DNA from 2 places in the Streptomyces sp. CNQ329 genome. Region 2 is predicted to be linked to the other one. Evidence: predicted binding sites of a transcription regulator. Region 2 holds the regulator's gene; the other holds the start of a gene.
What was found. The regulator HrcA, encoded in region 2, represses chaperone genes, less so after heat shock. The targets are predictions, from matches to a motif close to TTNGCACTCNGNNNNNCNGAGTGCNAA.

Region 1: a site for HrcA is predicted at 1,434-1,460, ahead of groL (chaperonin GroEL). Genes of this name have one in related genera too.

The regions. Positions count from the first base shown of each region.
Region 1 is NZ_AXVU01000049.1:2,902-6,307, forward strand. It holds gene thrC (threonine synthase) at 1-331, shown strand, start outside; gene I003_RS0125385 (MoaD/ThiS family protein) at 328-606, shown strand; gene I003_RS0125390 (cold-shock protein) at 1,003-1,206, shown strand; gene groL (chaperonin GroEL) at 1,588-3,210, shown strand.
Region 2 is NZ_AXVU01000034.1:72,176-75,581, reverse strand. It holds gene I003_RS0121985 (DUF3097 domain-containing protein) at 1-625, opposite strand, end outside; gene I003_RS0121980 (MBL fold metallo-hydrolase) at 635-1,354, opposite strand; gene hrcA (heat-inducible transcriptional repressor HrcA) at 1,496-2,521, shown strand; gene dnaJ (molecular chaperone DnaJ) at 2,522-3,406, shown strand, end outside.

The sequences.
Region 1 (3,406 bases), on a different contig from region 2:
CATCGGCAACCCGGCCGACGGCCCGTACGTGCTGGACATCGCCCGCCGCACCGGTGGCGCGGTGGAGGACGTCACGGACGCCGAGGTCGTCGACGCGGTCAAGCTGCTGGCCCGTACCGAGGGGGTCTTCGCGGAGACGGCCGGCGGCGTGACCTTCGGCGTGCTGGCGAAGCTCGTCGCGGACGGCCGGATCGATCCGGCCGAGACCACCGTCGCGATCAACACCGGTGACGGTCTGAAGACCCTCGACGCGGTCGCTCCCACCACGGGGCCGAGCGCGATCATTCGTCCCACACTCGACTCCTTCCGAGAGGCCGGCCTCGCATCATGAGCGTGAACGTCCGAATTCCGACCATCCTCCGTACGTATACCGACGGGCAGGCAGAGGTGAGCGCCGAGGGCGCGACCCTGGCCGAGGTGATCGAAGACCTGGAGAAGAACCACCGCGGCATCGCCGGCCGGGTGCTGGACGATCAAGGCAAGCTGCGCCGCTTCGTGAACGTCTACGTGAACGATGACGACGTCCGCTTCGCCGATGGCCTGCAGACTCCCACCCCGGAGGGGGCCGGAGTCTCGATCATTCCGGCGGTCGCGGGAGGCTGCTGAACCCCCTCGTCGTGCCTACGGCCCCGCCGATCCGGAGTGGGGCCGTTCGCATGTCCGTACACGCGATAGGGTTGGGGCGTTCCCCCCTCGTGGCCCATGCTCCACGCATATGAGAACGCGACAAGTTCCGCGCAAATGCGGAGAGTTAATTGTCGTGATGGTGAGTTATGCCCTGCCCGAGTTGTCAGGGAATAGCGGATAATGGTCAGGAATATGCTGATCGGGGGTCCGCAGAATTCTCGTCCGATTGACCTGTTGCACTGGGCATCTGTGCGGATACATTCAGCCGCGGTCGACGCGTTCCGGCGCACGCCCCGGCGTGTATCCGGGGGTGAGGTCTGACCCGGGTCCGCGGAGTGCGGTCCTGTGTAAGGGCCAGCAATAGGGGAGTTTGGAATGGCTCAGGGCACCGTCAAGTGGTTCAACGCGGAGAAGGGGTACGGCTTCATCGCGGTCGACGGTGGTGCGGATGTCTTCGTCCACTACAGCGCGATTCAGATGGACGGATACCGCACCCTCGAGGAAGGCCAGCGGGTCGAGTTCGAGATCTCGCAGGGCCAGAAGGGGCCGCAGGCAGACATGGTCCGCGTCAGCGGCTGAGCGCCGGGCATCGACCACGGACGACTCGCGATGGGCCCGCACCCTCCAGGGGGTGCGGGCCCTCTGCTGTCCGCCGCCGCCGGCCGCCTGCCGTGCCGGGTGCGGGGTGCGGCGCGCCGTGCGGGGGCCGTTGTCCGCCGTGCGGGATGCCGCCGGTCCGGTTCCGCTCTGCGCATGAGAAGCCCGTACCCGCTTGCACTCGCAGGGGGCGAGTGCTAATCATTGCGTTAGCACTCTCCCTGTGAGAGTGACAGCACGGGACCGGTTCGGTGAGGTCCGCACGCCGGGTGGGAGGGAACCACGCGGGTCGCGGGCCGTCCGTCGCGGGCGCCAGCGCGGTCCGGACACAGACCACCCCCCTGTCCGGGAGGACTCAACACAATGGCCAAGACCATCGCGTTCGACGAGGAGGCGCGGCGCGGCCTTGAGCGCGGCATGAACCAGCTCGCCGACGCCGTCCGCGTCACCCTCGGCCCCAAGGGCCGGAACGTCGTCCTCGAGAAGAAGTGGGGCGCCCCCACGATCACGAACGACGGTGTCTCCATCGCCAAGGAGATCGAGCTCGAGGACCCGTACGAGAAGATCGGCGCCGAGCTGGTCAAGGAGGTCGCGAAGAAGACGGACGACGTCGCCGGTGACGGCACGACGACCGCGACCGTCCTCGCCCAGGCCCTGGTCAAGGAGGGCCTGCGCAACGTGGCCGCCGGCGCCAACCCGATGGCGCTGAAGCGCGGCATCGAGAAGGCCACCGAGGCCGTCTCCGCCGCCCTGCTGGAGCAGGCCAAGGACGTGGAGACCAAGGAGCAGATCGCTTCCACCGCCTCCATCTCCGCCGGCGACATCCAGATCGGCGAGCTGATCGCCGAGGCGATGGACAAGGTCGGCAAGGAAGGCGTCATCACCGTCGAGGAGTCGCAGACCTTCGGGCTGGAGCTGGAGCTCACCGAGGGCATGCGCTTCGACAAGGGCTACATCTCCGCCTACTTCGCCACCGACATGGAGCGCATGGAGGCGGAGCTGGAGGACCCGTACATCCTCATCGTCAACTCCAAGATCAGCGCGGTCAAGGACCTGCTGCCGCTCCTGGAGAAGGTCATGCAGTCCGGCAAGCCGCTGCTGATCATCGCCGAGGACGTCGAGGGCGAGGCCCTGTCCACCCTCGTGGTGAACAAGATCCGCGGCACCTTCAAGTCCGTCGCCGTCAAGGCCCCGGGCTTCGGCGACCGCCGCAAGGCCATGCTCGGTGACATCGCCATCCTCACCGGTGGCCAGGTCATCTCCGAGGAGGTCGGTCTCAAGCTGGAGAGCGCCACCCTCGACCTGCTGGGCCGCGCCCGCAAGGTCGTCATCACCAAGGACGAGACCACCATCGTCGACGGTGCCGGCGACAGCGAGCAGGTTCAGGGCCGGGTCAACCAGATCCGCGCCGAGATCGACAACAGCGACTCCGACTACGACCGCGAGAAGCTGCAGGAGCGGCTCGCCAAGCTGGCCGGCGGCGTGGCCGTCATCAAGGCCGGTGCCGCGACCGAGGTCGAGCTGAAGGAGCGCAAGCACCGCATCGAGGACGCCGTGCGCAACGCGAAGGCGGCCGTCGAGGAGGGCATCGTCGCCGGCGGCGGCGTGGCCCTGCTGCAGGCCGGTCACGTCTTCGAGAAGCTGGAGCTGCAGGGCGACGAGGCCACCGGTGCCGCCGCGGTGAAGCTGGCCCTGGAGGCCCCGCTGAAGCAGATCGCGGTCAACGCCGGCCTTGAGGGCGGCGTCGTGGTGGAGAAGGTGCGCAACCTGACCGCCGGTCACGGGCTCAACGCCGCCAGCGGTGAGTACGTCGACATGATCACCGAGGGCATCCTCGACCCGGCGAAGGTGACCCGCTCCGCGCTGCAGAACGCGGCGTCGATCGCGGGCCTGTTCCTCACCACCGAGGCCGTCGTCGCGGACAAGCCGGAGAAGGAGAAGGCGCCGGCCGGGGGCGGTATGCCCGGCGGCGACATGGACTTCTGATCCGGGATCGCGAAGTCCGGACGTCCGCGGCGCATGCGGACGGACGCCGGACGGACTGACGAACCGAGGGCGGTACCCCGAAGGGGTGCCGCCCTCGGGCGCGTGGAGGGCGCCGGGGAACGGCGGAAGCCCGCCGGGCCGCACCGCTCCGGGCGCGGCGAAGTCCCGGCCCGCCCGAAGGCCGCACCGCCCGGGG
Region 2 (3,406 bases):
ACGAGGGCTTGACCGCCTCCCAGACGTCCACGTACGGGTGACCCACCACCAGCGCGTGGGGGCTCGTCACCGACTCCGCGATGCGCCACTCCTTCGTGCCCGGCACCAGGTGGTCGACCAGCACCCCCAGGCGTGCGTCCGGGCCGGGGGCGAAGGCGGAGACCACCGCGGGGAGGTCGTCCACACCCTCCAGGTACTCCACCACCACGCCCTCGACCCGCAGGTCGTGGCCCCAGACCCGCTCGACCAGTTCCGCGTCGTGGCGGCCCTCGACGTAGATGCGGCCGGCGCGGGCCACGCGCGCGGTGTGGTCGCGGACGGCGATCGAGCCGGAGGCCGACAAGAGCGGGCCTGGAGGCCGGGTGGAGCCGCCGGGCCGCACCAGCGTGACGACCTTGCCGTCGATCATGAAGCCGCGCGGCGTGAGCGGGAACACCCGGTGCTTGCCGAAGCGGTCCTCCAGCGTCACCGTCGGGCCCTCCGCGGTCTTCTCCGTGCGGATGACGGCGCCGCAGAAGCCCGTGCCCACCTCCTCCACCACGAGGTCCGGCTCCGCCGGTACCTCGGGGGCGGGCTGCTGCGGCTTCTTCCACGGGGGCGTGAGGTCGGTGTCGTAGCGGCGCACGGGGCGAGACTACGACAAGCCCCGCACCAGGTCGTCCCGTTGGGCGCGTACGAAGTCCGCCCCCACCGCCGCCCCGTGCCCGGGGACGTACACCGCCTCGGGTCCGCCCAGCTCCAGCAGCCGGTCCAGCGCCTCCGGCCAGCGCGCCGGGTCCGCGTCCGGGCCCGCCTGCGGGGGGCCTGACTCCTCGACCAGGTCGCCGCAGAACACGATCGCCGGCCGCCCCGGGACCGGGACGTACACCGCCATGTCGTGCGCCGAGTGCGCCGCGCCCAGCTCGACGAGCAGCACCTCCCGGCCGCCCCCGAGGTCCAGCGGGTGCGTGCCGGACACCTCGTGCCGCGGTGCGACCAGGACGTCGACGGCCTCCGCCGCCGCGTGGCGGTCCAGCCCGTGGCGTACGGCGTCCGCGCGCAGCTCCTCCGCGGCCCTGCCGCCCGGTCCGCGCAGCAGGGCCGCCGTCCCGGCCGGGCCGTAGACCTCGGCTCCCGCGAAGGCCGCGGTGCCGAGCACGTGGTCGAAGTGCGGATGCGTGAGCGCGATGTGCGTCACCCGGCGGCCGAAGCGCTCCCGGACCTCCCGGCGCAGCTCCGCGCCCTCCCGCAGCGAGGCGCCGGTGTCCACGAGCAGGACGCCTTCCGCTCCGGCCACCGCGCCCGCGGTCGCGTCCCAGCGGGGCAGCCGGCGCCGTACGACGTCCGGGGCCAGCTCTTCCCAACCGCCACTCATTCCCCGACGCTATAACGTGACCGGCCACCTTGCCCGAGCTGCCGTACCCGGCCGTACACTGGCCCGGAACCCTGGCACTCCCCGCCTTCGAGTGCCAGCGATGGAACGACCGGACGGACCCCGAGTGTGGAGGTGGGCAGCATGCTCAGCGAGCGCAGGCTCGAAGTGCTGCGCGCCATCGTCCAGGACTACGTGGGCACGGAGGAGCCGGTCGGTTCCAAGGCGCTCACCGAGCGGCATCACCTGGGTGTTTCCCCGGCGACGGTGCGTAATGACATGGCCGCTCTGGAGGACGAGGGGTTCATCGCCCAGCCGCACACCAGCGCCGGCCGTATCCCCACCGACAAGGGCTACCGGCTGTTCGTCGACAAGCTCGCCGACGTCAAGCCGCTGAGTGCGGCCGAGCGGCGGGCGATCCAGAACTTCCTGTCCGGCGCCGTCGACCTCGATGACGTCGTCGGGCGTACGGTGCGGCTGCTGGCGCAGTTGACGCGGCAGGTGGCGGTGGTGCAGTACCCGTCGCTGACCCGCTCGACCGTGCGCCATGTGGAGCTGCTCCAGCTCGCGCCTGCGCGCGTCATGCTCGTGCTCATCACCGACACCGGCAGGGTCGAGCAGCGCATGGTGGACTGCCCGGCGCCGTTCGGCGAGGAATCCCTCGCCGACCTGCGCGCCCGGCTCAACAGCCGCGTCGTCGGCCGCCGCTTCCGCGACGTGCCGCCGCTGGTGGCGGATCTCGCCGAATCCTTCCCCGCGGACGACCGCGGCACGGTGCAGACCGTGCTGTCGGTGCTGCTGGAGACGCTGGTGGAGGAGACCGAGGAGCGGCTGATCATCGGCGGCACCGCCAACCTCACCCGCTTCGACCACGACTTCCCGCTCACTATCCGGCCGGTGCTGGAGGCGCTGGAGGAGCAGGTGGTGCTCCTGCGGCTGCTCGGGGAGGCGAAGGAACCGGGCATGACGGTGCGTATCGGTCACGAGAACGACCATGAGGGGCTTACCTCCACCTCGGTCGTCTCCGTCGGATACGGTTCAGGCGGCGACACCGGCGAAGCCGTCGCCAAGCTCGGCGTGGTCGGACCTACCCGCATGGACTACCCCGGAACGATGGGAGCGGTACGCGCAGTGGCACGGTACGTCGGACAGATCCTGGCGGAGTCATAAGTGGCCACGGACTACTACGCGGTTCTCGGCGTCGGACGTGACGCCTCTCAGGACGAGATCAAGAAGGCGTTCCGCAGACTCGCGCGCGAGCTGCACCCGGACGTGAACCCGGATCCGAAGACCCAGGAGCGGTTCAAGGAGATCAACGCCGCCTACGAGGTGCTGTCGGATCCGCAGAAGAAGCAGATCTACGACCTCGGCGGCGACCCGCTGTCGCAGAACGGCGCCGCGGCCGGCGGCTTCGGCGCCGGCGGCTTCGGCAACCTCTCCGACATCATGGACGCCTTCTTCGGCCAGGCCGGCCAGCGTGGGCCGCGCTCGCGCACCCGCCGCGGCCAGGACGCCATGATCCGGCTCGAAATCGAGCTGGAGGAGGCGGCGTTCGGCGCCACCAAGGAGATCCAGGTCGACACCGCGGTGGTCTGCGGCACCTGCAACGGCGAGGGCGCGGCGCCCGGGACGTCGGCGCAGACGTGCGACATGTGCCGCGGCCGCGGCGAGGTCTCGCAGGTCACCCGCTCCTTCCTGGGGCAGGTCATGACCTCCCGGCCCTGCCCCCAGTGCCAGGGCTTCGGCACGGTGGTGCCCACGCCGTGCCCGGAGTGCGCGGGCGACGGACGGGTGCGCTCGCGGCGTACGCTCACGGTCAAGATCCCCGCGGGCGTCGATACCGGCACCCGCATCCAGCACGCCGGGGAGGGCGAGGTCGGCCCGGGCGGCGGCCCCGCGGGCGATCTGTACGTGGAGATCCGCGAGCTGCCGCACCCGATCTTCCAGCGCCGCGGGGACGATCTGCACTGCACGGTGACGCTTCCGATGACCGCGGCCTCGCTGGGCACGAAGGTCAATCTGGAGACGCTCGACGGCCTGGAGGAGGTCGACATC